Regions from separate parts of the Peribacillus sp. AS_2 genome, predicted to be linked through region 2. Evidence: a T-box and tRNA genes for the amino acid it is inferred to sense, from the RefSeq annotation. Region 2 holds a T-box; the other holds one or more tRNA genes.
The links. A T-box is a leader RNA that pairs with one kind of tRNA and senses whether it is charged. The one in region 2 lies ahead of OTG27_RS16415 (valine--tRNA ligase), so its partner is inferred to be a tRNA-Val.
Positions count from the first base shown of each region.

Region 1: it has a tRNA-Val gene. The T-box ahead of OTG27_RS16415 (valine--tRNA ligase) is inferred to sense a tRNA for this amino acid. The anticodon was not compared.

Region 1 is NZ_JAPTGA010000004.1:415,684-432,276, forward strand. Features, by position in the region: gene OTG27_RS09925 (CaiB/BaiF CoA transferase family protein) at 1-568, opposite strand, end outside; gene OTG27_RS09930 (DHH family phosphoesterase) at 1,022-1,960, shown strand; gene OTG27_RS09935 (aliphatic sulfonate ABC transporter substrate-binding protein) at 2,078-3,094, opposite strand; gene OTG27_RS09940 (ABC transporter permease) at 3,136-3,888, opposite strand; gene OTG27_RS09945 (ABC transporter ATP-binding protein) at 3,821-4,663, opposite strand; gene OTG27_RS09950 (YhgE/Pip domain-containing protein) at 4,952-7,054, opposite strand; gene OTG27_RS09955 (DUF421 domain-containing protein) at 7,390-8,073, shown strand; gene OTG27_RS09960 (type 1 glutamine amidotransferase domain-containing protein) at 8,175-8,699, opposite strand; gene truA (tRNA pseudouridine(38-40) synthase TruA) at 8,810-9,547, opposite strand; gene OTG27_RS09970 (site-2 protease family protein) at 10,155-11,291, shown strand; one part of gene OTG27_RS09975 (IS3 family transposase) at 11,444-12,345, opposite strand; one part of gene OTG27_RS09975 (IS3 family transposase) at 12,345-12,603, opposite strand; gene OTG27_RS09980 (hypothetical protein) at 13,363-13,779, opposite strand; tRNA gene OTG27_RS09985 (tRNA-Val) at 14,402-14,473, opposite strand; gene OTG27_RS09990 (hypothetical protein) at 14,782-15,507, opposite strand; gene OTG27_RS09995 (hypothetical protein) at 15,499-15,762, shown strand; gene OTG27_RS10000 (hypothetical protein) at 16,266-16,487, shown strand; gene OTG27_RS10005 (phosphatidylglycerophosphatase A family protein) at 16,505-16,593, opposite strand, start outside.
Region 2 is NZ_JAPTGA010000008.1:210,998-227,590, forward strand. Features, by position in the region: gene lon (endopeptidase La) at 1-1,835, shown strand, start outside; gene yihA (ribosome biogenesis GTP-binding protein YihA/YsxC) at 1,832-2,413, shown strand; gene OTG27_RS16365 (LiaI-LiaF-like domain-containing protein) at 2,470-2,952, opposite strand; gene hemA (glutamyl-tRNA reductase) at 3,206-4,552, shown strand; gene OTG27_RS16375 (cytochrome C assembly family protein) at 4,563-5,393, shown strand; gene hemC (hydroxymethylbilane synthase) at 5,403-6,335, shown strand; gene OTG27_RS16385 (uroporphyrinogen-III synthase) at 6,335-7,132, shown strand; gene hemB (porphobilinogen synthase) at 7,129-8,121, shown strand; gene hemL (glutamate-1-semialdehyde 2,1-aminomutase) at 8,162-9,451, shown strand; gene OTG27_RS16400 (LysM peptidoglycan-binding domain-containing protein) at 9,855-11,255, shown strand; gene ysxE (spore coat protein YsxE) at 11,351-12,421, shown strand; gene OTG27_RS16410 (hypothetical protein) at 12,478-12,669, opposite strand; T-box leader at 12,896-13,124, shown strand; gene OTG27_RS16415 (valine--tRNA ligase) at 13,167-15,818, shown strand; gene OTG27_RS16420 (ATP-grasp domain-containing protein) at 15,875-16,593, opposite strand, start outside.

The sequences.
Region 1 (16,593 bases), on a different contig from region 2:
ATTTATCCCTATGATGTAAAGCGGATAAAATGCCAATGCATGTATACAAGCCAGTCAATATGTCAGCTATGGCCACTCCGACCTTCACGGGACTCCCATTTTTCTCTCCGGTGATGCTCATCAAACCACTCATCGCTTGAATGATATAATCATAGCCTGGCAAATCTTTATAAGGACCGGTTAAACCAAATCCTGTAATCGAGGCCATGATCAGTTTGGGGTTGATTTCCTTTAAATCCTCATAACCCAACCCCAGTTTTCCCAATGTGCCTGTTTTGAAATTTTGAATCACTATATCCCCTGAAGCCACCAACTTCCGGAAAATCTCTTTTCCTTCCTCAGATTTTAAATTCAAGGTCATGCTTTGCTTATTTCGATTTGCACATAAATAGTAAGCGCTTTCCCCTTCGGCGAATGGCGGCCCCCACCCTCTCGTTTCATCCCCTGATTCATGATGCTCGATTTTAATGACATCGGCACCCAAATCGCCGAGAATCATTGAACAAAACGGCCCCGCCAAAACACGGGATACATCGATAATCCTGACTCCCTCCAAAGCTCCATTCATATCATCACCCCTTTCAAACTGTCGTGGATACACAAAAAAGAGCCAGTAAAACCAACAATGTCATTACATTGAATGTTTCACTGACCCTTATCCACGAACTGTCTTCCTGCAAAGGAAGATCAAGTGAACCAAGTCAATTTTTATGGATTCCAGTTTTTTATGTCAAGCCGGCCATGCAACAAGGTAACTTGTTGTCATCGGTTTGGTAAATTAAGTATAGTTGTATTTTTTGAATTTTGCAATAATTTTGTTTGAGTGTTTTAATACATCTGTTCCGTATACTTTCCGTATACTTTCCGTATGCTTCAGGACTCCCCCCATCCAAAGTAATCGGAATTGCCTTTATTCGTTTGGCATGTGATGATTGAATAGGTATAACTGTCAATATATGAATTTTACATATTATCAATCGTCGCACGGCAGATAAGGAAAGCTTAAAAAGGAGATGGCGCTATGGACAATAAAAAAATGGAAATAATCGAAGCGATCAAGAAATACCACACAATCATCATTCATCGTCATGTAAATCCGGACCCGGATGCATTGGGATCACAACTCGGTTTAAAGAGGCTATTGAAGGACTCCTGCCCTTCTAAAGAAGTCTATGCGGTAGGCGAGGAAGTGGACAAGCTTCTATTCATAGGTGATATGGATGTCATTTCCGATAACAAATATAAAGGTGCCTTAGTGATTGTTTGTGATACTGCCAACATTTCACGGATCAGTGATTCCCGATATGATCATGGAGGCATGCTGATCAAAATTGACCACCACCCCGAATACGAACAATTCGGGGACATTTCTTGGGTTGACCCTTCTTATAGCTCTGCAAGTGAAATGCTTGTTGATTTATTCTTGGAATTTCCAGAAGGCTTCAACATGAATAAAGAAGCGGCTAAATCTTTTTATGCAGGAATACTTAGTGATACAGGGAATTTCACGAATGGGAATACAACTCCCAGGACATTAAAATTGGTTTCGCACTTAAGAACCTATAATATTCAGCCAGAAAGAATCCATAACAGCCTTAATGTTAAGCCGAAAAACGCTTCCCGACTTCAAAAAGACATTCTCATGAGCTTCAAGGTAACTGATAAAGGGGTAGCTTACTTCATTATTACGGACGAGCTTTTAAATATGTATGGGGTGGATCGACTCGAAGCTTCGAATTTAGTCAATACGCTATCAAGTGTCAGGAAAAATAAAATCTGGGCTTTCTTCATCGAATACCCTTCTGAAATCCGTGTCAGGATACGTTCAGGGAATATTCCCATCGCATCAGTCGCACGTCAATTCAATGGTGGAGGACATTCACTGGCTTCAGGCGCTACCATCCATTCCTGGGAGGAGGTTGATCATGTTATCCAAGCATTGGATCAAATCTGTCCATAAAGGGAGTTCATGACCTGAGGTGTTTATATGGAGGATTATTTCCCCGCTTAATTAAAATGGATTAATCCGGCCTTTTAAAAAAAGCGCCAAAGCCAGGATGGCTGAGGCGCTTGCTTGTTATTTGGACACTTCTTCAAGAATTGATAAATCGATCATGCCTTTTATATCACTGCTAGGGATATAACCGGCTTCCTTGCTTATGTCGGCCATTTCTTGAATGACTTGCTCATTAACTTCAGTTGTCACTTCAAGGCGTGAAAATGCTGAAGCCACTTCTTCTTTGCTTAATTCTTTTCCAGTCAGTTCCTTCAAATGCTTAATAACCAGTTCTTGGCTTTCTTCAGGATTTTCCTGTATGAACTTCACCGCTTTTTCATGCGCTTTCAAATAAGAAGCAGCGAGCCCCTTTTTATCCAAGAACTTCTGGCTTGCAGCCACTACCGTGTTAGGTGAATCTTTTCCCCATGCAAATTGATCCCAGTCAAGCAACAGCTTTCCTTTTGCCTGATTTTCCAATACATACCCCCATGGTTCCTGGGTCGCTGCTGCATCGACAGACTTTTGAACAAAAAGGGCGGTTGTGTCAGCAGGTGCTGCCGCATACAGTTCAACTGTGCCCCCATTTGTAGTCGGTTTTAAATCTACATCTTGAAGGGCCTTCCTAAGCATGACATCCTGAGTGCTTCCAATGACGGGAATCGCTACCTTTTTACCGGCCAAATCTTTTAAATCCGTCACCTTGCTGCCTTCGCTAGCCACAAGTACGGCACCTCCATTAACAGCCCCGGAGATCAGGTGGTATTCAGGGTTTTTCACGTAAAAGTTAAGCAATGGACCAGGCCCGACCGTTCCGACATCAATGGCGTTTGTGGCCATTGCTTCCATGAATAATCCTCCATTGGCCACTGTTTTGGTTTCAATCTTGACATCTTTACCGAACTCTTCTTCGAAAAAGCCTTTTTCAAGTGCAATGATCGTTGCACTGTGGGTTAGGTTAGGAAAATAACCAATTTTCACGGATTTCCCCCCGGACCCTTTCCCTTCTTCATCATTACTGCTGGATTGAGTGCATCCGCTTACTATTCCGATTAACAAAACAGACAGAATAAGGGCAAAGAATGATTTTTTCAGCATATTTTTCTCTCCTTTAAAACTATTATTTTATTAAACTACCGTTACTTCACTCCCCATTTCAGTTGAACATTACGTTCAAGACGGGAGAAGACGACATTATCCACGATTGTTCCGATGATTGCGATGATGATCATCACGGAGATGACCAAATCCATTTGTCCAAGTGATCTGCCCATTTCCAGCAATTGGCCAAGACCGCCTCCCCCGCCAAGTAATTCACCTGCCATCAATGCACGCCAGGAAAATGCCCATGCAATTCGGAGACCGGATATTATTTGCGGGACGGATGCTGGTAAAATCACCGTGCGAAGAAAATGAAATCCGGTCGATCCATATGTTTTGGCAACCCGCTGATACAACTGGGGTACATTCCGGAAGCCACTTGTTGCATTAACCGTCATCGTCCAAGTTGCGCCGATGGTGACGATGAAGAGGATTGAAAAATCATTCAATCCAAACCAAATGATCGCCAAAGGGAACCACACGATACTCGGGATGGACTGTAATGCCGTCACGACGAATCCTAAAGTGTCTTCGACCAATTTAAAGCGCCAAATGAAATATCCTAATATCAGACCTACTATAATGGCAATCATAAAGCCGATCAGGATACGGCCAAGGCTTTTTCCGATGGCTTCGGTTATTTGTCCGCTCATCAGTCCCTTAAACAGAGTTTCCAAAACCTGAGTCAGGCTTGGGAACATGAAATCCGGAAGACTGGAAAGTCTAGATGTGACTTCCCATATCCCCGCTATCATCGCGATGAATATGATTCGTCTTAAAGCTGTAATCATTCCCCATTTCCTCCTTCAGCACTTTTTCAATTTCCTCCTGCAAAATCGATAGAACCCTTTGTTCTGTATGCAAAGTTACACTATCCGGCATAACTCCATCTTTCATGGAAGGAACGGAAATCGTCTCTTTGATTTTCCCGGGACGGGTAGCAAAGACGATAATTTTTTCGGAAAGCTGAACAGCCTCGCGAATATTATGGGTAACGAAAAAGATCGTCACTTTAGTTTTTCTCCAGATTTCGAGCAGCTCTTTATGCAAAACCATCCTCGTTTGCTCATCAAGTGCGGAGAATGGTTCATCCATCAACAGGATATCCGGTTCCATCACCAACGCTCTTGCGATGGCTACCCTCTGTTTCATTCCTCCTGAGAGTTGATGAGGATAGGAGTCAACATATCGGCTGAGGTGAACCATCTTTAAAATGTCCAATGCCTTGGCTTTTGCCTCTTCTTTGGGCATTTTCTTTATCTTCAATCCGTATGTAACATTTTCAAGTACTGTCAGCCAAGGAAATAAACCCGCCTCCTGAAACACGACAACCCGTTCCGGACCTGGCTTCACCACTTTTTTCCCAGCTACACGTATTTCACCCACATCTGCTTTATCAAGGCCGGCAATCAGATAAAGGAGCGTGGATTTACCACATCCTGAAGGGCCGACGATCGAAACGAAGCTTCCTTTCTCGACCTCTATGTTTATCTTATCGAGCACCTTTATGCTTTCTTTCTTTTCATTCTTAAAACTTTTTTCAATGCCATCTATTGTTAAATACATAAAGTCACCCCACTTTTATATCGCATCGATTTACTAAACATTATTTCTTAATAATGATTAATCCAATGGTTTTTGTCAACTATAAAAATGCAAAAATTCTAATTTATCGGTATTTTTCTATTCAACTGTCAATGTATTGATGAATATTCCAAACCTACATAAAAATACATATCTATAAATACCATTCAGCAAATAAAAAAACCCGAGCCCCTTTTAAGGGTTCAGGCTGAATATATCCATAATTTTCAACTTCAGTTAACCGCGGTCACCAGCACTCTTTCAATTACCTTAAAAAATCCTGCTTCCATACAATTTATCCTTCATCTTTTGTGTCCTTGCATGCAGAGGCTTTTTCAAAATGACACCTAAGATGAACGTGATTATTAAAAAGAGAATCAAGATAAAAATGTCCTTGCCAGCTACACTCCAGGTTATTCCCCCAACAGATTCACGAAGCAAACCCACAGCATAGGTGAATGGCAAGAAAGGGTTAATATGCTGAAAAAAGGGCGGTGTGACTTGAATGGGGAAGGTGCCTCCTGAACTTGATATTTGAAGGACCATCAAGACGACGCTTATCCCTTTTCCAACATTTCCAAGAACGGAAACGAAGGTGTAGACAATAAGTGTAAATACCGTACTTATCAGAACGGAAAACAGGATGTACTCAAATTTATCCGCTACATAAACACCGATAAGAAAGATGTTCCCAATAGAAACACTAAGGGCCTGCATCACCCCAATGATGAAAAATATTAGATACCGCCCGATATAAATTTGATACGGGCTGTAGACCTTTTGAGAAACACCCACGCTAAGCATGGAAATCAATATTGTACCGCCGACCCAAAGGGAAAGTGCCGTAAAGAAAGGAGACATGGCGGATCCATAGTTCGGAATCGGAAAGAGACTGTGTTTATTGAGCAGAACTGGTTCTGAAAAAAATTCACTTTCTTGTTCAATATCATTCCTTAGGAAATCGATCACTTCTTCCATATTATAAGACTTATCAATTTCCCTCATTTTAGAAGCCAGAGCCTTTATTTTCGTTTCGATTTCCGGAAACTTATTCTGTAACTTTTCAATATCCGCTGTACGTGTTCCCAATGTACGATTGGTCTCATTCAACAGCGTCCTCACCTCAGGAAGAACCTTGGTTCCCTCCTCCATCGTAAGCTGGACATTATTCAATATTGCTTCTGTTTCATTCCAGATTTCATTGAATTTTGGCCCCGTTTCCTTTGAATAGCTCTCCTGGAAGCTTGCCAAGACTTGATCGTTGTTCCTGCCAAGTTCGATAAGATTGCCGTATGCTCGGTCATTCAGCGCTTGAAGTTGGTTCGAAGCATTATCCCTTAGTTCATCAACCAGCTGTATTTCTGGCTGAAGCACGTTTTTCTCATTAAATTGATTGACTCTAACCAATAAATTATACATACTGTCCAAAAGGTACAACTCTTTATTTATCCTCGTTACACCTTGTTCCACTAGCTGATCCGACTCATTGTCAGGTAAATCCTGACCCGTTAACCGGTTTGCCAGCACTAAAATGGATTCATTATCGCTCCTTATTTTCGCAATATCATTTTTCAAGAGGGGATTGATTCCTTCGAATGCCTGCCTTGTTGAATCTACATAACTAGAAACGTCCGATACCAATTTGTCCTTCTGTGATGTTATTCCTTCTATCGAATTCAGGCCATCATTGACCCTCTTAATGATATCCTCAGCCTTTTTGACATGTGTTTGAACGGTTTTGATATTTTGTTCAAGCTCAGGCAGTTCAGCCTCTAATAAATAAACCATATTCTTCATTTTTTGAATCGTCGGCAACTCGTTTTGCAAGGTGATTCCCAGTTCATTAAAAATTGCAAGGATACTCCCACTAGCTGATTTGATAAAGGTTTTGCTCACATTGTCCACAATGCTGTTGGCACCCGCTGCCGTAATTTTAGGAGCAATGGAATTGATTTTTTCATTAACATAGTAATCAATCCCCGCCTTCTTAGGGTCATCGGTCATGATCGTCGCAATATGTTCGGAAAAGTTCTCCGGAATGATGATGGATGCATAATAATCACCCTTTTCCACCTTTTCTATCGCTTCTTTTTCCGATGTGAACCTCCAGCCCAGATCCTTATTATCCTTTAACCCTTCCATTACTTCCTTGCCTATGTTCACGGCTTTGCCATTTAACTCCGCACCTTTATCATTATTGGCAACACCGACAAGAATTCCTTCCGTGTTTGCATACGGGTCCCATGATGCAACAATATTAAACCACGCATAAATGGAAGGGATGAACATGAGAAAGACGACTACGATACAAACAAAGAAATTTTTATAAATGCTTTTTAAATCGTCAATGAAAATTTCCTGAATATTTCTCAAAACATACCCCCGTGCAAATGTATTTTGATACTATTATTCGTAGAAATTTCTTAATCGATACTAAGTAAACATATCCATGGATTCATCAAATAAAAAGGCAAGTATTGAGCGGCTTGCTTCATGATATTTCACTAATATGAATGCCTGGTTTATTGAATGTTGTTTCATAATTCATTTTTTTATGTATCGCACCAATCGTTTAAATCTATTAATTCAAGAGGGGTTCCCAAATCAAAGACGGTTTCTTGTCTGTTTCCTTTACAGAATAAATGGCAAGGTGTAAGAACATACTATCTCAAACGAACTGTCGGGAGTTTTGTAAGGGAGAAATCGTCATGTCGGAATCTGTTGAAATCATCTTTCGAACCTTTACCTCTTTTATTTTATTATGGGTATTTGTCCAACTTCTCGGTAAACAGACAATTGCCCAGAAGACCTATCACCTTTATATCGCTTCCATTACGATGGGGACAATTGCAGGAAATCTAGCATTCAATATTAAAATTAAATTCCTGTATTTCATCATTTCCATAATTATTATGGGTACCGTCGTTTTCATGCTCAATCTCCTAGCGGTTCGAAATCCGCGGTTCGGGAAATGGATTGCCGGAGAACCTGCCACTTTAATTCAAAAAGGAAGAATTCTTGAAGAGTCAATGGAACGGATGGGGTATTCACTGGATTCTCTTAAACAGGCTTTGCGGGGAAAAGATATCTTCAACATAGATGAAGTTGAATGTGCCATTTTAGAGATAAATGGTTCACTCTCTGTATTAAAAAAAGAACAATACCAAACTGCCACCAAGCAGGACTTACCAATACTGCCACCAGCAGGTTCTGTACCGATTGAACTGGTCTATGACGGAAAAATCTTATATGATAACCTAACCAAACACACCTACAATGAAGAATGGTTGATGGCTGAACTCAAAAAAAGGAACCTTGTTGTTTTTGATATCTCGTATGCTGTCGTAGGGACAAAAGGAAATTTATATATTGATTTGATTAAGGATCAATAAAGGAATTTTTTTTCATAATCACTATTAAAATAAATTCGGGTATGGATAAAAAAAAGTGTTTTTTCCAGAAGGAAAAAACACTTTTTCACCGTACTATAGATTTAACCCTTTTCAATCACGTTTATCAATTCCCTTAAATAATCCGGCAGATCAGGCGGACGCCTGCTTGACACAAGGTTTCCATCTACGACGACGGGCTCATCTATCCAAGTTGCCCCTGCGTTTTCCATATCATCTTTAATGCCAGGTGTACTCGTTACATTCTTCCCCTGTAAAATTTTCGCGGATATCAACACCCAACCAGCGTGACAAATTTGCCCAATGGGTTTTTTATTTTCTTCCATGCTTTGGATAAGTGATATCACTTCAGGAAACCGGCGAATTTTGTCGGGTGCCCAACCGCCCGGTACAAGAATGGCATCATATTCTTCAGCCTTGATACTGCCATACTCATAATCAGATATGGCTGGTACACCATATTTTCCAATGTATGTTTCATTCGACTTTTCTCCGGCGAGATGAACGATCGCCCCTTCTTCTTTTAAACGTAAAATCGGATACCAGAGCTCTAAATCTTCAAAATCATGGTGCACAAGACTGATTATTTTCTTTCCTGCTAATCTCATGAAAATCTCTCCTTCTTTCGTACTTTCCGCTTTACCATTCTTCCCTATTACTTCCCTTTTTCTACTGCCTGTACACATTACATTCATTAACACATGCATCAATATCCGGTCTAAAAATCAACCTTTACCAAGTATAACCCAGCTGCCTCCGCCATACGGCCCGTTTGGATTCTTTCTTTTGACTCTATAATACTTGGTATATTTTCAGCATCTATTTCATTTAACCCTACTTCTATCAACGTCCCGACAATCTTCCTAACCATATTATAAAGAAATCCATCGCCTCGCACCGTAATTTCGATGAAGCCGGCATTTTCTTCTATATCAATGGAATATATTTCACGCACCATGGATTTTTTCTTGGATTTTGCATTTGAAAAAGCAGTGAAATCATGTTCACCTATAAAATATTGACATCCTTTTTTCATTCTAGTGATATCCAGCTTTTCCTCTACATGCATACTATACTTTCGCATGAAAGGATTTGTATATGGCTCGTTCCAGATCTTATACAAATAGGTTTTATCCTTAGCATTATAACGGGCATGAAAACGTTCAGGGACTAGCGTAACCTCGACAATGCTGATATCTCTTGGTAAATATCTATTCAAATAATCCATGATTTCAACTTCAGTCAGATTTTCACCGATCTTAAAATTGGCGATTTGAGCAAGGGCGTGTACACCGGCATCCGTTCTGCTGCATCCGATGATCTCGATTTTTCCCCCTGCCATTTCCGTTAATACATTTTCTATTTTCCCTTGGATCGTATCATCACTATTACCAAGTCGCTGCCAGCCTTTATAGCGCCCGCCATCATATTGAATGGTCAATTTATAATTGTTCATTGCTTCCTCCTTATTTCATCTAAACAGAAAATTCTCAATAAAATACAAGCCCCCATACAACTCCTGCTGTATGAGGGAACAGATGGTCTTCTTAGAAAAACTTTTATATTGTTAAGGTTTTGTACCATATTTCGTTCGGGAGCACCCCACCGCTTACAAAGACCATGAATTATGTAAAGGTGACAGCATCTTATCTATCATTCGATAGTCAATCCTAGCTGAAATGCACTTCTGCATAGTGTACCAAAGTGGCTAGCGTCATGCAACGAACGATTCACCTTCACAGCAGTTTCTGTGCCACTTTGTGCAATGCATAAAAACACACAGGAATGATATTTGGATATGCTGTGACATCAAGGATTTGAGCCTTTGTTAGTTGATGACCTGTTAGGGCCCTAAATATTAAGGAAAGAACTCTATCTTAATTATAAAAAAATGTAATACTTGAATGTTAATATTCTAGAAAAATATCACTGAGATGATAATAAATGGATTATCCAATACGATATAATAAGGATATTAGCAAGATCATAAATCAAGAAGGAGCTCAGATAGACATAGTGTCACTCGGGTCATCTGTTTTCCCATTTACTCTAGGAGGTACATTTTGAAAGAATCTAAATCGAAAAAAGGATGGGTAGGTTTGGGGGCAATCGGGTTATTTTTCCTTGGAAAAATGAAATGGTTGTTTGCGCTATTGAAATTAGCAAAAGTAGGTTCCCTGATTTCTATTTTCGTTTCATTAGGAGCGTATGCTTTGGTTTACGGTTGGAAATTTGCCGTAGCCCTAGTCTATCTAATTTATATCCATGAAATGGGGCATTTACTTGCTGCAAAGAGAAAAGGCATCAAAACATCCAATGCCATTTTCATCCCTTTTGTCGGAGCATTAATTGCCCTTAAGGAAGAACCCAAGAATGCTAACCAAGAAGCTTATCTTGCCTTCGGAGGTCCTTTATTAGGTACATTAGCATTTCTACCAGCCATCCCCTTATTTATGATGACGGAAAATCCATTTTGGCTTTTAGTTATTACACTTGGAGCCATGATTAACCTATTTAATCTAATGCCTGTGCACCCTCTTGATGGAGGACGTATAGTGGGAGTCATCTCCACAAAGCTTTGGGTAGTAGGGATTATCGGGATGGTTGTATATTTATTTCTCCATCCAAATCCATTCTTAATTCTTTTCTTATTATTGGGCATTTCTAAGTGGTGGAAAGAAATTCGTAGCGAGACAACAAGAAATCAAAGAGACATCATCATAGAATTGAATCAATTTGGATTAAGGCAACTAGAACAATATGCAGCTGCAACAGATGAAGAAAAAATTCGCCTGGTTAATATTTGGAATATGGAATCGAGCCAACAATATGAAAAGTTTAACAACATGAAGAGTTGGCATATCCCGCTATTTGATGATAATAAACTAAAAGAAAAACAGCTGACCGAGGTGAAATTAAATATGTATAGATCCTTAATGAATGCTGCTAATACGAATGAATATCAGAACGGACCGACCGATTTTGAAAATATAGGCACCTATGAACGAATAGCAGCAAAGTTCTTTAAAGAAGTGCAAGAACAAACTGAAATTAGGGATAAAGAGAAATCCTATTACTCATCGAGTCTCAAAACAAAAGTCATCTGGTTCTCAATATACATTGGGCTTGCCATTTTCTTAATGATAACAAGCTTATATGCAGGTGATTTAATGGAACAATATAAAACTTCATTACCGTAATACATTATGAAAGGGGGACCTCATTTATGGGTGTCCCCTTTGACTGTCCATTTATTTAGGCTTTTGAAACATTAATGTTAATTATGTATAAATAAAAGAGACTACTTCTTGTACATAACCCTGTCAAGTAGACAATAAAAAAAGAGTATTTTTTAAGCTGCGGCCTTTTCTCGATATTCAATTGGGGAAAGGCCGTTGAATTTCTCTTGAAAGCGATCCGTATTGTAAAACTCTATATACTCTTGAATAGCTAGATAAGCTTGCTCTGCTGTTTTTGGACATGTTAAATATAACTTTTCTGTTTTTAAATGTGAGAAGAAGCTTTCTATACACGCGTTTTCGTGACAATTGCCACTACGAGAGTGGCTTCCTCGAATGCCGAGTTCCTTCACCTGATTTTCATATGATTTCGTCGTATATTGGAATCCTTGATCTGAGTGCAGGAGAGCCCCCTTGCTAAACGGCTTGTCCCTTAGCTGGTTTAGCGTATTATGAACCAATTCAAGATCATTTCGTGTAGAAACTTCCCATGCAACAATTTCATTATTATACAAATCTAAAACGGCGGAAAGGTAGGCAAACGTGTCTCCAATCCGTACATAGGTTATATCTGTTACTAACTTATGAAACCTCATCTCTGCGTAGAATTCACGATTTAAGACATTATGAAATACAACTGACCCTCTTCGACCGTAGAAAGGGCGTTTCTTCCGAATGACTGATTGGACCCCCAACTCTCTCATTAATCGACGAACACGCTTGTGGTTTACAACGATTCCTTCTCTGGACAAAGCTCCAGTCATCCGTTTATATCCGTAGTAGGGGTGTAGCTTATGGATGGCTAAAATATGTTCCTTTATCCATAAATTTTTCTCAAGTCGCAAAGAACGAGCAGAATGTGTCCTCCGCCATTTGTAGTATCCAGCCTTTGAAACTTCAGCGATTTTTAATAGCCACGAAAGTGGGTACGTTTTCCTCAAACCATCGATTATTTGAAACCTTTCGGCTTTCAGGACCATTCCTTCCCATGTAGATTTGGATTGCGCTTTTTTAAATAATCCACCTGCGCTTTTAGATAGGTATTTTCCTCTTCGACACTAGAAAAATTCTTACGGTTCCATACACCACGTTGATCTTCAAAAGACTCGTTATTCTGCACTTTCTTCACCCAACTGGCTATCTGTGCATCACTTTTAATACCAAAACGCTCACGAATCAGGCGATATGACCAACCTTCCTCCACTTTCAGACGAACCACTTCTCTCTTTAATTCTTCTGTATACGCTTGAAACGTTTGCCCCTTCTTTGCCATACAAAAAATCCCCTCCAGATTGACAGTTAAGAACATTTTATCATGTTCTCTTTTTTCTCTGTCTACCTGAAGGGGATAATACCATCTTGTACTCTCTTTTATTACACCTATATTACTAAAGCTCCTGTTAATCGAAGAAAGATCATCAGTATTATCAAAAACTTAAACACCAAATATCTCAGTTCCTAAAATCAAATATACAAAAGGAAATATTAATAAAACCGAAATTACAATGATAGCACTAAGCATCCAAATCTATGCCCATAACATTGACGGTTCTGTTAATACCATCTTATATAGCAAGAAATTGGTCTCGATTAAATTGCTTCAAGTTTGGCTGGATAAAAACATCGTAATTATGGTCTGCTGTATCTAAATTACTGCCATGAACAAATCGTTGGATGAGCAGGTCATAATACTTATCTACACAATCGTTCTCTGGAGCCGCTTGACCAATAATCTCTTTCCTCTTTATCTAGTATATGTTGTTCATTAAAACCTCTCTTCAGAGGTATGTTCAGTCCAGTGTATTTCTTTTGTCAAGCAATCGATATCTCTTAAAAGTCGAGCACGAACTTTGAACTTGATTTTCTCTTTGTTTATTCATCAATCTTTCTAAGACAACTCTTCTTTCTCTGGGTCTTGTCTTATTGGATACCAGTTTAATTTCTCACTCAAAATTCAGCCAGAGAGATTCTCCAAGGAGGCTTCTTTTTCTTGTTTTAGTTTAAAGTCGGGTCTCCATTTTCTTAGAGTACATTAATTTATTAACATTTTATCCAATTCACGAACTTTATCATATGACTCCAATAGTTGTTCAGGTATTAATGTTCTCCCATAATCCCAAGCATTAGTTTCTATTTCAGATTTTAGCTTTTCTTTTTCTTCTTCGTGACCATACATTAAAATCCTTAAATCATGTTTGTTTTTCTTAAAATCTAAATAATAACCAATCATACGATAAAGAATAATTTTAACAAAGTCTTCCTCTGTCTCTTTTATTCTAATTTTCCCTTTATAACCGTTAACTTGAAGGTAATTGAATTTTATAGTATTGGTCGATACGTTATAACTCATAGGTGCACTTAGATTATTGTCAAATTCATAAATAATATCCAAATTGTGCTCATTTAATGTGTTTTTAATTATCTTTTCGATATCGCTTATATAAAGCATTTAACAATCACTTCCCTTTTAAAGACTTACCAAATTATAGTAGTAGATTAAATACTTCATCCTTTATCAATATAATAAACTGTTGAGGTATTAAAATCATCCGTTAAAAACAAAGGGAATATTTACTATATAATACTGAAGTGGAGGGTAAGGGTTGTAATTCTTCTCTATATTGTTCTACCATCATTTTAAGTGAAGGCATTGTATTATACTTTTCAAGCCAAGAAACATCGTTTGCTGATATTTTGCATAGTCTTCATGCGTCATGTTCAGGGCTTCCTGGAAGTATTCCCGTGCATGGTATTCAGTAGTGAGTAATCCAACACATTATAGTAAACTGGATTTTACCGAAGAATATGATTATGTACCTTTTAAAGAAAAGCCAAAAATACGGTCTTATTTTTAACCTCCATCGTTAGCTGAATAAGCAAAAAGCTTTACCTACAGTTCCTTGAAATATTAATTATTACAAATAATTGACCTGTAGTACGTTTAAATCCTTCTCAATCCGCCACCATTACGCCACCAATTGAGTAAATAATACATTATGACCTATATCTTTAAAAACAAAAAAAAGACCCAAACCCTTGTTATATCAAGGATTTGAGCCTTTGGCAGTTGATGACCTGTGAGGGATTCGAACCCACGACCCCTTCCCTGTCAAGGAAGTGCTCTCCCACTGAGCTAACAAGTCGTATGTAATCAAGCTCTATAGAGCTTGGTTTAAAACTTACTTAGTTGCTGACTTCTTTTCTGAACAAGATTTATTATATAGTGGTATTCAAAATAAAACAAGTAGTTTTGCTAAAAAAGTTTTTTTCCGTAAAGTGTGGTCTTAGGCGTTAATCCCTGAAAGTACGATCTGACCCCCAAATTTCTCGGAATAGAATCTACCTCACCTTTTTCAAGGAGAATCCAGGGCTCCTAATCATACGTTTACTCGACTTTAATTAACAAATATGATGTCCATTTACTCAATCTAAGACTAAAGCAGAAAGATCTTTACATTGGAGAAGGGAATCTAGCAGCCTGAAAGTTTGTTAAAGATGCTTCTGCTAAAATTTCTCCGTTTGCATCTGCGCTAAATAATACTTGTACCCGATCTCCTGCTTGTAACTGAAGGATTGTAGTAACCGATAGTCCAATAGGTCTTGATTTCTCCAAGAAGTCATTAACAATATCTAAATTATCTCCGTTTACGTTAATGGAAATGGATGCGACATATCCTTCTTTTGAAGAACTCCTTTTTTTGTCTTTTGAAGGATGATGTTTTCTGCAATAATCACAGTTGCAACTATTTTTACTGCAATAATCACATTTGCAATTATCTTTTTTGTTTTTTGAGGAATCATTGCTTTTACTTTTTGACGGACAAAACGAGACTTTTGCTGTTATCTCATAAATTCCATCCTTAGTTGGAATAAATGTTGATATGTGCGGATTATATTCATCCGCTAAATCAAACTGTTCAGTTTGGAATAAAACTTTTACAGAGGGAGTTAACGCTGCTTCGTATAGTTGTGGTGTATTCTTATTAGCCCTGAACGCAGATGCTCTTACTAGATTATGTTTCTTATTGTCACAGTGACAGTCATTATGTTTCTTATGGCACAAATGACAGTCATCGGTTTTCTTTTGCTCACAGGTACAGTCACTGTGTTTTTTATGACAACAATGACAATCATCCGGTTTCTTTTGATGACAAATACAGAGTTTCTTATGGCACAAATGACAGTCATCATCTTTCTTTTGCTCACAAATACAGTCATTGTGTTTCTTATGACAACAGTGACAATCATCCGGTTTCTTTTGGTGGCAAATACAGACATTGTGTTTCTTATGGCAGCTATGACAATCATCCGATTTCTTTTGGTGACATATACAGTCATTGTGTTTCTTATGGCAGCTATGACAATCATCCGGTTTCTTTTGCACACATTTCTTATTAAGATATGTGGTGTCTATAAAGGAATTACAATGTGAAATGGAATTATGATTTTTAATTATAATCACCTTTTTCTTTTTTATTTTCGGGTTATTTTATTCATTAAAAGAAAAGATGTTTGTACATATGTTACAAATTTGAAAATATATCTAACTTAAACAGCAAAAATCTACTGGATTATATATCTTATTAAGAAGGTGGTCGTTAACAATAAGGAAGGTATTTTTGTGGATATTATCGGGGAAACATATTCTTTATTCTCAATCTGAAAATGAGGTGAGGTATAATCGCACTTCAGTTTTGGTTGATGAAGAACCTAGCTACTGAGATTCTAAGAGGACTGTTAGAAGAAAGGTCAGAAATTGAGTACATAAATTGTTTTTTTGTTAAAAACTCTACATATAATATTAAAAAAGTTATAATTTCATCTTCTTCCATTCACCCCACAACAAGACAGAACGAACATTCGCTTTTCACTTGCATATAAAACGTATGTTCGCATATAATGATAGCAAGCAAGTCAGCAAAGGAGTGACCGGGAATGAAATATATACTTCGTAAACATATGGAAGAAAATGCTCCATTAGAAATAATTTATCTCTCCGAACAAGGTAAGATTACACAACGGAAAATCCAGGTGCTTGAAATTTATCCAGGCCATATTCACGCATTCTGTTTTCTAAGGCAGACAAAACGGACATTTAAAGTAGCCAACATCCTTTCTGCCCGCCTCATTAAGGCCAGGTTTTACAGGTCTGGCTGAACATTGCTCTTCAAGGTTCAACCTATTAACTCTTCTTCTTCCTGGATGTCCTTTTCCTGTTCAGTTAACGATTCCTCTTCATCTCTCAGACGATGAGCTAACCTTG
Region 2 (16,593 bases):
CGGATATAATCGCTTCCCATTTGCCTTTGAAATTGAAGGAGAAGCAAGAAGTGCTTGAGACCATTGATATGAAAGAGCGTCTTAGCCGTGTAATCGAGATCATCAATAACGAAAAAGAAGTTCTTTTTCTCGAGAAAAAGATCGGCCAGCGTGTTAAACGTTCGATGGAACGGACTCAAAAGGAATATTATTTACGAGAGCAAATGAAAGCGATCCAAAAGGAATTGGGCGATAAAGAAGGAAAAACAGGGGAAATTGAAGTCCTGAACGAAAAGATAGAAGAAGCGGATATGCCTGAGCATATCAAAGAAACGGCATTAAAGGAATTGGACCGTTATGAAAAAGTTCCTTCGAGCTCAGCCGAAAGCTCTGTGATCCGCAATTATATCGAATGGCTGATCTCTCTTCCTTGGACCAAAGCGACCAAAGATGACTTGAATATTCATAAAGCCGAAAAAATCCTGAACCAGGACCACCATGGTTTGGAAAAGGTGAAGGAGCGGGTGCTTGAGTATTTGGCCGTACAGCAATTGACCAAATCATTGAAGGGACCGATCCTTTGCTTGGTGGGACCGCCAGGAGTCGGGAAAACGAGCTTGGCTAAATCGATCGCTTCATCCCTGAATAGGAATTTCGTCCGTATATCTTTAGGTGGGGTGCGCGATGAATCAGAAATCCGCGGACATCGCCGCACATATGTAGGGGCAATGCCGGGACGGATCATTCAAGGCATGAAAAAAGCTGGAACGATAAATCCGGTCTTTTTACTGGACGAAGTGGATAAAATGTCCAATGACTTTAGGGGAGATCCATCTGCAGCGATGCTTGAGGTGCTCGATCCAGAGCAAAATCATAATTTCAGTGATCATTATATTGAAGAAACCTACGATCTTTCCAAAGTCATGTTCGTCGCAACGGCAAATAATTTGGGATCGATTCCTGGTCCGCTTCGTGATCGTATGGAAATCATTTCGATTGCAGGTTATACTGAGATAGAGAAACTTCATATAGCCAAGGATCACTTGCTGCCTAGACAGCTTGAAAACCATGGTTTATTGAAGACACAATTGCAAGTCCGTGAGGAAGCACTTACAAAAATCATCCGTTACTATACTCGGGAAGCCGGTGTTCGGAGTCTGGAACGACAGCTTGCAGGCATCTGTCGGAAGACTGCAAAAATCATCGTGTCCGGAGATAAAAAGCGGGTCGTCATTGCTGAAAAGAATGTCGAGGAGTTTTTAGGGAAAACCATGTTCCATTATGGACAGGCGGAGGTCGAGAACCAAGTTGGTGTAGCTAATGGTTTAGCATACACGTCGGTAGGTGGAGATACGCTGCAAATCGAGGTTTCCTTATCACCAGGTAAAGGGAAGCTGATCCTGACAGGGAAGCTTGGCGATGTAATGAAAGAGTCAGCCCAGGCTGCTTTCAGTTATGTCCGATCAAAAACCGAGAAACTTCAGATTGATGCGAACTTCCATGAAAAATATGATATTCATATTCATGTCCCCGAAGGTGCGGTTCCAAAAGATGGCCCTTCTGCAGGCATCACGATTGCAACAGCGTTAATATCGGCCCTTACAAATAGGCCGATCAGAAAAGAGGTAGGCATGACAGGCGAAATTACATTACGCGGACGGGTTCTTCCGATCGGCGGGCTTAAAGAAAAATCTTTAGCGGCCCATCGCGCAGGACTTACGAAAATCATCATCCCGCAAAATAACGAAAAGGATATTGATGATATCCCGGAAAGTGTCCGTAAAGCATTAACATTTGTTCCAGTTTCACACGTCGATGAAGTCCTTGAGCATGCATTGGTAGGTGTGAACGAATGAAAGTAACAAGTTCAGATATTGTCATCAGTGCTGTGAAGCCTGAACAATATCCCAATACTCCAATACCGGAATTTGCCTTGGCAGGCCGTTCCAACGTTGGGAAGTCCAGTTTCATCAACAAAATGATCAATCGAAAAAACTTGGCGCGCACATCCTCTAAACCGGGTAAGACGCAGACCTTGAATTTTTATATCATAAATGAAGCACTCCATTTTGTGGATGTACCGGGTTATGGTTATGCAAAAGTATCCAAGACGGAGCGTGATGCTTGGGGGAAGATGATCGAAACGTACTTCACTTCCCGTGACCAGCTCCGCGCTGCGCTTCTGATCGTCGATTTGCGTCATCCGCCGACAAAGGATGATATCGCAATGTATGAATTCCTGAAGCATTATGACCTGCCCCGGATCGTCATTGCCACCAAAGCGGATAAAATTCCAAAAGGCAAATGGCAGAAACACTTGAAAATCACGCGCCAAACGCTAAATATGGAAAAAGAAGATGAATTGCTTCTATTCTCTGGTGAAACAGGCGAAGGTAAGGAACAAGCATGGGGCGTCCTTAAGAAATATATGTAAAAGAAAAGGGTATTCCGCATCTGGAATACCCTTTTTCATTATGTAATCGAAAATCTTCACTTTTTTCGAACCAAAAAATAAATGCCGATCGCCATCAAGGCAAAGGGCCAAAACCTTTCGATGTTCGCGGTGGTTGTTTCAACAATCCCGAAAGACGTTGTGATTTTATCGTAGAATAAGAATGTGATCGAGACGATGAATATGACCATCCCGTGAAACATTCCAGAATTTGTTTTACGTGCCCGGAGAATAAATCCCAGTGAGATGATTAAAATAAAGATACCTATATCATCCGGCCAAATCTCCAGGTTCTCGGCGATGTGGAAGTGGGCACCGAACCCAAGTAAGATGACGCCTGGCAGGATGGACTCATATTCATTACCGCTATATGCCTGAATCAGGAAGGCGGCACCGACAATACATAATAAAGTGGGCCAGCTGAAAAAGCCCGGAAAGATTTCGATTTGGGAATGTTCAAGAAAAAAATAGAGCCCGAAACCGATTAAAACGATTCCTGGGAAAATACGTTGCGTTTTCATTTTATCCTCCTATGCAATTCGATTACTTGAAGTTTTTTGCCATTTTTGATATGGTACTTTTGTACACAATGTCGAAATATGTATGTAACTTTACAAATCCCGCTTAGACACCTTTTGTAGCATTGAGGCGTTTTGGCTGTCTTTTCATGGTAGCATATGTTTTCATAAACTGTTCATATTATTTGCGTGAATCCATTTTAGTACATGGTATAATTAATTTACATGAAAAATTTTGGGGGTGCAAAACAAAAGGATGCATATTCTAGCGGTTGGTATAAATTACAAAACTGCCCCTGTAGAAATTCGGGAAAAACTATCGTTTAACGAAGCCGAACTTGCCGAGGCAATGAAAGCTCTTAAAAATAAAAAAAGCATCTTGGAAAATATTATTATTTCAACATGTAACAGGACGGAAATCTATGCGGTCGGGGACCAGCTCCATACAAGCAGGTATTATATCAAGGAATTTCTTTCGGAATGGTTTAACATCGATAAAGAAGAATTTTCTAAATATCTGTTCATTTATGAAGGCGATGGGGCTGTCGAGCATTTATTTTCAGTTACCTGCGGTTTGAATTCCATGATACTGGGAGAAACTCAGATTTTGGGACAAGTACGTTCAAGCTATTTGTTAGGGCAGAAGGAAGATACGATCGGTACCGTTTTTAACCATCTCTTCAAGCAAGCCCTTACATTAGCTAAAAAAGCTCATTCGGAAACCGAAATCAATACCAATGCCGTTTCCGTCAGCTATGCGGCAGTCGAGCTTGCAAAAAAAATCTTTGGAGGCCTGAATGGCAAGAATGTCTTGATTCTTGGGGCCGGTAAGATGGGTGAGCTGGCCATTCAAAATCTGCATAGCAATGGCGCCGACAACATTACGGTCATTAACCGCACCTTTCAGAAAGCGGTCGACCTGGCTGAGAGATTCAATGGTACGGCCAAACAGCTGCAAGAGCTTCAATGCGCTTTAGTGGATACCGATATCCTGATTACTTCCACTGGTGCAAAAGATCTTCTTGTAACAAAAGAAATGATGTCATTCGTCAATAAGCTTCGTAAGGGCCGTCCTATTTTCATGGTCGATATCGCAGTGCCGCGTGACCTCGATCCAACATTGGCCGAGCTGGAAAATGTCTTCTTGTATGACATTGACGATCTGGAAGGGATCGTGCAAGCCAATATCGAAGAACGTAAAAAAGCTGCCGAGAAAATAGAAATGATGATCGAATCAGAAATCGTGGACTTCAACCAGTGGATTAATTTACTTGGTGTGGTTCCCGTCATTTCTTCTTTACGGGAAAAATCCCTATCGATACAAAGGGAAACGATGGAAAGCATCGAAAGAAAGCTTCCGCATTTGAGCGAACGTGACAAAAAAGTCCTGAACAAGCATACGAAAAGCATCATCAACCAAATGCTGAAAGATCCGATACTTTATGCAAAAGAGCTGGCAGATGAGCCGAATGCAAAAGAGCAATTAAATAATTTCGTGAAAATCTTCCATTTAGAGGAATTGATTGAAGACCAGCTGGTTGGGGATGAAAAAGAACGGAACAGCTCCAAGTCATCCCTATTGAATCCAGTTCCTGTCCAGTAATGAGGTAGATATGGAATTACTAATGACAAGATTGCATGAAGCCACTGTTTTACTGTATGCCATCAGTATGCTTTTATACTTTATTGATTTCCTTAATAATAACCAGAAGGCGAACAGGGTCGCCTTCTGGTTGCTTTCTATTGTTTGGGTGCTGCAAACAATTTTTTTGTTTCTGTATGTGTTGAAAACGGGAAGGTTCCCGGTATTGACGATTTTTGAAGGCTTATATTTTTATGCATGGGTCCTCATATCGCTATCATTGATCATTAACCGATTGCTAAGAGTCGATTTTACGGTCTTTTTTACGAATGTATTAGGTTTCATGGTTATGGCCATCCATACCTTTGCACCTGTTCAGATAGAATCTCAAGTGCTTGCACAGCGCCTGGTTTCAGAGCTATTGCTCATACATATCACTTTTGCGATCCTATCATATGGGGCATTCACGCTTTCTTTCGTTTTTTCAGTTTTATACTTAATTCAATATGATTTATTGAAACGGAAGAAGTGGGGAAAACGCCTGCTTCGACTCGGCGATTTAACAAAGCTCGAGCATATGTCCTATGTCCTCGCAGTTATAGGTGTTCCATTATTGGTGGTCTCCCTCATCCTCGGGATTCAATGGGCTTATATAAAAGTCCCTGGGGTATCCTGGCTGGACATGAAGATCATCGGCTCATTTATTTTGCTTATTGCTTACAGTGTGTTTTTATACTTGAAAATTCGGAAACAAATGTATGGAAGGACGCTAGCCTTTCTGAATATTGGATCTTTCATGATTGTGTTAATTAACTTTTTCCTTTTCGGAAGCCTTTCAACATTCCACTTTTGGAATACATAGGAGGAAACTATGAGAAAAATAATTGTCGGTTCAAGACGTAGTAAATTAGCGATCACCCAAACGAACTGGGTGATCGATCAACTTAAAGGACTTGGGGTCCCATACGAGTTCGAGGTGAAGGAAATTGTCACAAAGGGTGACCAAATCCTTGATGTAACACTTTCCAAGGTTGGCGGAAAGGGCTTATTCGTTAAAGAAATCGAACAAGCGATGCTGGATAAAGAAATTGATATGGCCGTACATAGTATGAAGGATATGCCGGCAGTGCTGCCTCAAGGTTTGACGATCGGCTGCATACCACCGAGGGAGGATCATCGGGATGCTTTGATATCAAAGAACCATGAAACCCTTTCCGAACTGAAGCCCGGTTCCATCATAGGTACAAGCAGCTTGCGGCGTGGCGCGCAAATTTTGGCTAGAAGGCCGGACCTTGAAATTAAATGGATTCGCGGAAATATCGATACCCGTCTGAATAAGCTGAAAACGGAAGATTATGATGCTATCATTTTAGCGGCAGCCGGACTATCAAGAATGGGTTGGGAGCAGGACATCGTAACGGAGTTTTTAGATGAAGATATTTGCATTCCGGCAGTTGGACAAGGAGCTCTTTCCATTGAATGCCGTGAAGACGACAAAGAACTGCTGGCGGAACTTGCGAAATTGACCTGTGAAAAAACGAAAAGGACGGTTGAAGCGGAACGTGCCTTTTTGGATAAAATGGAAGGCGGATGCCAGGTGCCGATTGCCGGATTTGCGGTGGCAAAAGATAATGGATCCGTTTCCTTGACGGCTTTGGTCGCTGCCCCGGATGGAAAGGTGATATATAAAGAAATGGTTGAAGGTGCTGATCCAGAGGCGGTTGGGCATGCTGCTGCCAAACAGATTAGCGAAATGGGCGGTAAAGAATTGATCGATCGCGTAAAAGAAGAGCTTGATCAGTAATGAACCCAGTTCAACCTCTTAAGGATTATCAGGTATTGATCACCAGAGGGAAAGGACAGGCAGATGGTTTAAAAGAGTCGATCGAAAAAAATGGCGGAACGCCGCTTCTTGTTCCATTGCTTGAGTTCACCCTTCCAGATCATATGGAAGATGTGCATCAGCGGTTTGAAGAGTTGCATACATATGACTGGATCATTCTGACCAGTCAAAATGGGGTGGATTTCTTCTTTAGGCTTCTTGGAAACCAGCCTTTGAAGCTTCCGAAAATAGCCGTAATCGGCTCCAAAACAGAAGCGGCCCTGAAACGGCATGGTTATAAGGCGGATTTCGTTCCAGCTCAGTTTGTTGCCGAAGGGTTCGTGGCGGAGTTCAATACCCTGCTAGATCCGGGTGCCCGAGTGTTGCTGGCAAAAGGAAATCTCGCAAGGGCGGTTATAGCGGAGGCGATCAATGAAGCTGGAGCAATCTGTGATGAAGTGATAATTTATCATACAGTGCTTCCTCGAAGCAGTGAAAAAAAACTGGTGCAGCTTATAAAGAACCATGAAATCGACATCATGACCTTTACGAGTTCATCGACGGTCAATCATTTTTTACAGATCATGAAAAGCCATGAATTGGATACATACATAGACCGGATCATCATCGCAGCAATCGGGCCGATTGCCGCTAAAACGGCTGAAAAACATGGGCTATCCGTCGATGTCTGTCCAGATGTTTATACGACGGATGCCATGGTTGCGGAGTTAATACGCTTTATCTTGAAAAGAAATAAACAGGGAGGAACTTTCAAATGAAAAACATTCCATTCAATCGCCACCGCCGCTTACGTGCAAGTGCTGGCATGAGGGCTTTAGTCCGTGAAACACAATTGCATAAAGAGGATTTGATTTATCCGATCTTCGTCATCGACGGGAAAAATGTGAAAAATGAAATCAACTCCATGCCAGGTATCTATCAGCTATCCATGGATAATCTGGGTGCCGAAATGGATGAAGTCGTGAGTCTGGGCATTAAATCAGTCATTTTATTCGGTGTCCCTTTTGATCATGATAAAGACGAACAGGGAACAGGGGCATTTCATCACAACGGACTTGTGCAAGAAGCAACCCGCTTTATTAAAAAACAATATCCTGAAGTTATTGTCATAGCGGATACCTGCCTTTGCGAGTATACAAGCCATGGCCATTGCGGGGTCGTTGAAGGGGAAAAAATCCTTAATGACGCTTCTCTTGACCTTCTTGCCAAAACGGCAATCAGCCAGGCTGAGGCCGGCGCGGACATCATTGCGCCTTCCAATATGATGGACGGTTTCGTTGCGGCCATCCGTGCAGGTCTGGATGAAGCGGGTTATGAAGATATTCCGATCATGTCCTATGCGGTGAAATATGCTTCGGCTTTTTACGGCCCATTCCGTGATGCCGCGAATGGTGCGCCGCAATTTGGCGACAGGAAAACTTACCAAATGGATCCCGCCAATCGCCTTGAAGCGTTTCGTGAAGCTGAAAGCGATGTTGCTGAAGGTGCGGACTTCCTAATCGTGAAACCGGCCCTTTCCTACATGGACATCATCAGGGACGTTAAGAATAACTTTAATCTTCCGATCGTTTCCTATAATGTCAGCGGTGAATATTCAATGGTCAAAGCTGCTGCCCAAAACGGCTGGATTGATGAAAAAGCGATAGTGATGGAAATGCTGACAGGCTTGAAACGCGCAGGTTCCGACTTGATCATCACGTATTTTTCAAAAGAGGTAGCACGCTGGATTAACGAAGATAATCAATGATAAAAAAATATAACCTGTAATGGAAAAAGGGGATTGAATCATGCGGTCATATGAAAAATCGAAAAAAGCTTTTGCCGAAGCAAAAAATTTGATGCCAGGCGGCGTGAACAGCCCGGTACGTGCCTTCAAATCTGTGGACATGGATCCCATTTTCATGGAGCGTGGAAAAGGCTCGAAAATGTATGATATCGATGGAAATGAATATATCGACTATGTTCTTTCATGGGGACCGCTCATCCTGGGTCACACGAATGACCGTGTCGTGGAATCATTGAAAAAAGTAGCGGAGTCAGGTACAAGCTTTGGAACCTCTACATTGGTTGAGAATGAACTGGCCAAGCTGGTCATGGAACGGGTGCCTTCGATTGAAATGATCCGGATGGTATCATCAGGAACCGAAGCGACGATGAGTGCGCTAAGGCTGGCACGAGGCATTACAGGCCGTGATAAAATCCTGAAATTCGAAGGTTCCTATCATGGCCATGGCGATTCATTGCTGATCAAAGCGGGTTCCGGCGTTGCAACATTAGGTTTACCGGATAGCCCAGGTGTACCGGAAGGCATTGCAAAAAATACGATTACCGTAGCATATAATGATCTTGCTGCAACCAAATATGCGTTTGAACAATTTGGCGAAGACATCGCCTGTATCATTGTAGAACCTGTTGCAGGGAATATGGGTGTGGTCCCGCCACAACCTGGTTTCCTCGAAGGCTTACGTGAAGTGACGACCCAATACGGGGCTTTATTGATCTTTGACGAAGTCATGACAGGGTTCCGTGTCGGCTATAATTGTGCACAAGGCTATTTTGGCATCGCACCTGACCTGACTTGCCTTGGGAAAGTAATTGGCGGCGGCTTGCCTGTCGGAGCATTCGGAGGCAAGCGCGAATTCATGGAACAAATAGCCCCGAGTGGGACAATCTATCAAGCGGGAACATTGTCCGGTAATCCTCTTGCCATGACGGCCGGCCTTGAAACGCTGAGCCAATTGACTCCAGAATCTTATGTTGAGTTCACCCGAAAAGGGGATATGCTCGAAAAAGGAATTGGAGCGGCAGCGGATAAGTACGGTGTTCCCCATACATTCAACCGTGCCGGCTCCATGATTGGACTTTTCTTTACTAATGAAGATGTCGTAAACTATGATACAGCAAAAACATCCGATTTAGAGTTCTTTGCTTCCTACTATAGGGAAATGGCGAATCAAGGCATCTACTTGCCGCCGTCACAGTTTGAAGGGTTATTCCTTTCCACTGCACATAGTGATGAAGATATCGAAAAAACCATTTCTGCCGCAGAACAGGCTTTTGCCAAATTAAAAAAATGATTCAAAGCTTCAGGAGCTACCGCGATATTCGATAATGATAAATTTGAACTGGCTGCCATTTTTCCAAAAACTTTTGGAGAAATGCAGCCAGTTTTTTTGAATTCAATCCGTATTTGTAAGAACCGAATTAAACGTCACGGCCGAATTAATTGGAGATGGTCTAAATAATTGGTAGAAAGCAGAATTAATAGGCTGTTGGGAATTAATATGGCGGTATGCCGAGCGGGTTTTTCAAGCTGATTGTTATTCCCGCTTGATTTAGCCTGAAAATTGAACCTCTTTCTTTTAATTCAGGGAATATCTAAGGAGAGCTGCAAATGAATTAAGGAATAAACAGCTTCCTCCCTTCATAGATTGATATTGGTATAGGTACCGTTTCATGAAGCTGAAAGGAGGAGTTGTCTTGTCGCAAGAAAATGAATCGTATTTACGATTTTCTTTAGAGGAATCCGTTTGGTTCCAGAAGGGACAGGAAGTGGCTGAGCTATACTCTATTTCCCTTGATCCAAATGTGTCGATTCAAGAAAGTGATCAATATGTTTTTATACGAGGCTCGTTGGATTTAAGCGGTGAATACAAAGACTCGCAAAATGGTGAAGAAGAGGAGTTTTCGCAGACCTTTTTGCCAAAAGCGGTTCAAAAGGTCGAGAGGCATCCCAATGGACTTAATGAGTTCACACACCGTTTTCCGGTTGATATAACGATTCCGAATAATCGGATTGCCTCTTTGGATGAGGTTGATGTCTCGATTCAAAGCTTTGATTATGCCATGCCAGAGCATAACTGCTTGAAATTGCAGGCGGACCTTTTGATAACCGGAATCTATAATGATTCATATGTGGAAGAACGGTTTGATACTGAGCAGGAAGTTGGGGAAACGGAGGATCAGGAAGAAACGGATGGGGAAAATGAGTCATATATTCCTTATGCAGCCGCAGTGCCGCCAATCCCGGATTTTCAGCCCGTTTTCCGTGATGAGGAGGAAGAAGAGTTATACGCGCCTTTTTCTGCAGAGTCAAAACGGGTTTCTGAAGCAAATGAAGAAGAAGAAGAGGAACCGATTTATTTAAGCGATCAGCATAATGCTCCCGTTTTTGAAATTCCTGTTTCACCATATCCTGAAGAGGAGGAATGGGAAACGGAAGTGCATAGACAGGAAGAAGCTCAAGCTGTAGAGGAAGAAGTAATTGGTGATCCGCCTGACTCCCCGGAAAAGGTACCTTCCATGGGAGAGGCAAAATTGGAGGAAGAACCAAGCAGGCAGGATTCCTTGGAGATTCCTAGAGTGACATTTATAGAAGAAGTAGAAGAAGAGCCAAGTCAAGCAACCAATCATGAAAGTAGCCCAGTTTTAAATGTAGAAACCGAGGATGTCATCCGGCAGGAAGACGATGCCGTTACAGCGGGTCCTATCCTTAATGAGAATGTGAAGGTGGAGCAGGAAGAGGAATCCAATTCGTCCATAAGCGATCTATTCAAAAAGAGGGAAAGACCTGCGCCTCCGGCTAAGGAGGTTAAGAGTTTCAAAGGCAGGAAACAAGCAGCGGAACGTGATGAAAAAGAAACGGCCGATCATGATGAAAAGCAGCTTTCCATCATGGATTTATTCGGACGGAAACAAGAAGAAGAACTGGTAAGGATGAAGGTTTGCATTGTTCAGCAAGGGGAAACGCTTGATGACTTGGCTCAACGATATGATGTTACGGTTCAATCGATCCTTTTCAGCAATGAATTGGAGTCGAATCAGAACGTTCATGAAGGGCAAGTCATTTATATACCGAAGGCGGTTGCGTATAAGAATTGACCGGGACAGAGAGCAGGGCATATGCTCTGCTCCTGTTTTTTAAATGCTAGAGGAAGCGGATTTTTTAGTTTTTTTAGAGAAAGTGAGTGAGTCTCGTGAGGGAAAACGAGAATCAGCAGCCTGCCAATCGGGATCGGGACACGGAGACCGTATTGAAGGAATATGCCATGTATGTACAATATATTGAGGACTTCGGGCGTGTAAAAAAAGTATACAGTGATCGCGGTACTTTTGCCTTGAAATCCATGTCACCGCATAACGGCATTGATTTTATCAAAAATGTTCAAAAACTGTACCATCGCGGCTATAATCGAATCGTTCCCATTTATCAAACAATGGATCAGCGTTACGCCGTTCTTCATAATGGACGTTTGTATTACCTGATGCCCTGGCTCAATGATGAAAGGGACGGGGAGCGCGATGAAAAGCATAAGCAATTGTTCAGGGAGCTTGCTCGGATGCATACACTTTCCGTTAAGGAAATACAAGTGGATATTGAGGAACGGGAAGCACATTATGAGCGGACGCTTGATGCCTGGAATAACGAAAAGGAATTTATAGAAGAGTATATTGTCAGCTGTGAAAAGAAGTGGTATATGTCTCCTTTCGAACTGACGGTTTGTTCTTTCTACACTGATATTTCACAGGCGCTGAAGTACTCGATCAAGAAGTTTGAAACCTGGTATGAAAAAACGAAGGATAGTGAAAAGGTTCGAACCGTGGTAACGCACGGAAAGGTTTCTTTGAAGCATTTCGTTTATGATGAGCGGGGATATGGCTACTTCATCAATTTTGAGAATTCGAATACGGCTCCGCCGCATTTCGATTTACTGCCATTTCTCGTTAAAGCGGCCAGGACCTATCCTGTCCAATGCGATGACTGTGTTGACTGGCTATATAACTATTTTCGTTATTTTCCGTTAAAAGAAGAAGAATTATTGCTCATGCAAAGTTATCTGGCATTCCCTGGATCAGCTTTGGAATTAGTGAAGGGTTATTCCGATGGCAGGGGCCATCGTTCAGAGCTTGATAATGTCACGCAACTTCAGCGGCAATTTTGGCTATTGAAAAATATTGAATATATGGTGATGAGAATCGAAGAAATCGAACAGAAGAAAAAGGCGGCTGCCGAGGCTGCCAAAGAAGAACAATCACCCCCAAGCTAAATATACATGATTGGATCATCTCCAGTCATGTATATTTTTTTGCTGTAAGGGAATAATTAAATCCATTCGAAATACAAAGACATGGCCAGGAAAATAAACGCGATAAGCAGGAGCATATCGAAAAAAGTCGGGAAAATCAGTGTACGTAATCCTTGGAATACGATAAAGGGGACGATGAACTGCTGGCAGACACCGCGGAATTTTTTCACCCAAGGCGGTAAAGTATAGGGAGTATATCTTCGCTTCATATTATTACCTTCCTTTTTAGGACTTCTTATATTCTATGGGTGGGCAGTGAAAAAGGTGAAACAGCCGTCACATTCACTGTTTCTGGAGGATAAAATAAAGAAAATGAACATGAATGCATCAAATGGGATGATTCCTGAGAAAGTAAGCGAAAAGATGATTGACTGGAGCCCCATGTTTTTTGTACTATATACTATATGCATTCAATGTTTTTACATATGAATATAAATCAATGCAAAGACCGGAAATAGTAAGATGAAATGCACTTTTCAGAGAGGAAACCAAATTGGTGCGAGGTTTCCAGGCAGCAGCATCCGAAGTCGTCCGCGAGCAGTCTTCGTGAACTTCTTAGTAGCGAAGGCCGGTGAAGAGCCGTTATCCGATTTGAGAGCCGAAAGGGATTCTTTTCTTTTTCGGAAAAAAGGTGGCACCGCGAACAACTTCCTTCGTCCTTTTGAGATGATGGAAGTTTTTTTTATGCCCAAAAGGAGGAAATTATATGGAAGAGAACCAAATTTCAATGCCGACTAAATATGATCCGCAGACGATAGAGAAAGGCCGCTACAAATGGTGGCTTGATGGAAAGTTTTTCGAAACGACGGGTGACGATAAAAAAGAACCATACACGATTGTCATCCCGCCGCCTAACGTTACAGGTAAGCTGCATCTTGGCCACGCTTGGGATACGACACTTCAAGATATATTGACACGCATGAAAAGGATGCAAGGCTATGATGTTTTATGGTTACCAGGCATGGACCATGCCGGTATTGCCACTCAAGCGAAAGTAGAACAGAAACTTCGTGCGGATGGCGTGAGCCGTTATGACCTTGGGCGTGAAAAATTCGTGGAAGAGACATGGAAATGGAAAGAGGAATATGCGAGCCATATCCGTGAACAATGGTCAAAGCTAGGTCTTGGACTTGATTATACCCGTGAACGCTTCACCCTGGATGAAGGTCTTTCAAAAGCAGTGCGCGAAGTGTTCGTTTCGCTTTATAACAAGGGCTTGATTTATCGCGGCGAATACATCATCAACTGGGATCCATCAACGAAAACGGCGTTATCCGATATCGAGGTCATTTACAAAGATGTGCAGGGCGCATTTTACCATATGAAATATCCATTGGTTGACGGATCGGGTGAAATTGAAATTGCCACCACCCGTCCAGAAACGATGCTTGGCGATACTGCTGTTGCTGTACACCCTGAAGATGACCGTTATAAACACTTGATCGGCAAAAAGGTCCGCTTGCCAATTACAGGCAGGGAAATCCCGATTGTCGGTGATGATTATGTCGATATGGAATTCGGTTCAGGCGCGGTCAAAATTACTCCTGCTCATGATCCGAATGACTTCGAAATCGGGAACCGTCACGACTTGGAGCGCATCCTTGTCATGCATGAAGATGGCTCGATGAATGAAAAGGCCGGTAAATATGAAGGCATGGACCGTTTTGAATGCCGTAAGCAAATCGTCAAGGACCTTCAGGAAGAAGGAGTACTCTTCAAAATCGAAGATCACCTTCACTCAGTAGGCCATTCAGAGAGAAGCGGTGCTGTTGTTGAACCATATCTTTCGACGCAATGGTTCGTTAAGATGCAGCCGCTGGCTGATGCATCCGTTGAGCTTCAAAAAGGAACCGATGAGGAAAAAGTTCATTTTGTACCGGACCGTTTCGAGAAAACGTACCTGCATTGGATGGAAAATATCCGCGACTGGTGCATTTCCCGTCAGCTTTGGTGGGGTCACCGCATTCCCGCCTGGTACCATAAAGAAACAGGTGAAGTGTATGTAGGTCATGAGGAGCCGGCGGACGCTGAAAACTGGGAACAAGATACAGATGTCCTTGATACATGGTTCAGCTCGGCATTATGGCCATTCTCGACTATGGGCTGGCCTGACAAGGACAGTGTCGATTTCCAACGTTACTATCCAACCGGGGCACTTGTAACAGGCTATGATATCATTTTCTTCTGGGTATCGCGGATGATTTTCCAAGCTCTTGAGTTCACAGGTGAACGACCATTTGAAGATGTGCTGATCCACGGACTGGTTCGTGACGAACAGGGGCGCAAGATGAGTAAATCGCTAGGCAATGGTGTCGATCCGATGGATGTCATCGATCAATACGGTGCCGATTCCCTGCGTTACTTCTTATCTACGGGCAGCTCGCCAGGCCAGGACCTTCGTTATAGTACGGAAAAAGTCGAAGCAGTTTGGAATTTCTCCAATAAGATTTGGAACGCATCACGTTTTGCTTTGATGAATATGAATGGCATGACGTATGAAGAAATCGATTTAAGCGGTGAGAAGTCTGTAGCCGATAAATGGATCTTGACGCGTTTGAATGAAACGATTTCCAACGTAACCAGACTTGCGGACCGTTATGAGTTTGGTGAAGTGGGCCGTGTGCTATACAACTTCATTTGGGATGACTTCTGTGACTGGTATATTGAAATGGCGAAGCTTCCGCTATATGGAGAAGACGAAGCGGCTAAGAAAACGACGCGCTCGATCTTGGCGTATGTACTGGATAACACAATGAGATTGTTACACCCGTTCATGCCATTCATTACCGAAGAAATCTGGCAGAACCTACCGCATCAAGGTGAGTCCATCACTGTTGCCGCTTGGCCGGAAGTGAATGAAGAGTTGACTGATACAGCTGCAGCCGAGGAAATGAAGCTGCTTGTTGAAATCATCCGCTCCGTCCGTAATATCCGTGCTGAGGTGAACACACCGTTAAGCAAAAAAATCAATTTGATTTTAAAAGCGAAAGATGAGGCCATCTTAGTGACATTACAGAAAAACAGCAGCTATATCGAGCGTTTCTGTAATCCTGAACAATTGACGATCGGAATCGAAGTCGAAGAGCCTGCTCAAGCCATGACAGCTGTCGTAACTGGCGTAGAACTAATCCTTCCGCTTACAGGACTGATCAATATTGACGAAGAAGTGAAACGTCTTGAAAAAGAACTCGACAAACTTAATAAAGAAGTTGAGCGTGTACAGAAAAAATTAGGCAACGAGGGCTTCGTTAAAAAGGCGCCGGCAAGCGTCATCGAAGAAGAACGTGCCAAGGAAAAAGACTATAGCGAAAAACGCGACTCTGTAATCCACAGGATCAGCGAACTGAAACAACTGTAAAACAAAAGGATGAACCAGCTTGAAGCCGGTTCATCCTTTTTCTGTTTAGATGCTATTTAAGAAGAGGATATGCTTTCTTTTATGAATGTAAGGTACTCCCATACGATATTCATATCACTTAGTGCACTTAATGTCCGGCTCCCGACGACATCCTCAATTTCGTTCAGCATGAGGCTGCCATCTTCGGCAAATATGAAATCGATACCGACCAGGCCGAAATCAAATGAACCCATTACTCTTTCAACAAGGGCTAATTCAGATGCAGTCAGCTCATATAGCGAAGCCGATCCGCCCAGCGTATAATTTGCCTTGAAACTGGAAGCGGATTCCCTGAGTACAGCAGCCTTCACTTTATTACCAACCACAAAAACGCGGATATCCCTACCGAATAAGCCAGGTTTTTGAACTATCCAATTCCCATCATTCAGCTGGGCAAGATCATCGGCATGCTCGATTAGAAATACTTGTTTCCCGCCGCGGCCGCTTGTTTCTTTAGCAATGAAAGGGAGCTCCATGTCATCGGCACTCGGCCTTCCGTTACAATATACGGTATCGGCCATTGGAATCCCCAGCGAGGACAAATATTGATGCGTCTTTGCTTTGTCATTCGCGATTTCCGATACGAAGGAGGAGTTAAAGCAAGCAATCCCCAATTGCTCAAGTTGCTTAGTGAAAAAAGGATCGATGGTCCGGACGATGGCAAAGTCCGGCAATGAAATTGGCTGCATCTCATGTTCCACATACAAATTGTTGAAGCGATGTCCGATACTAAGGT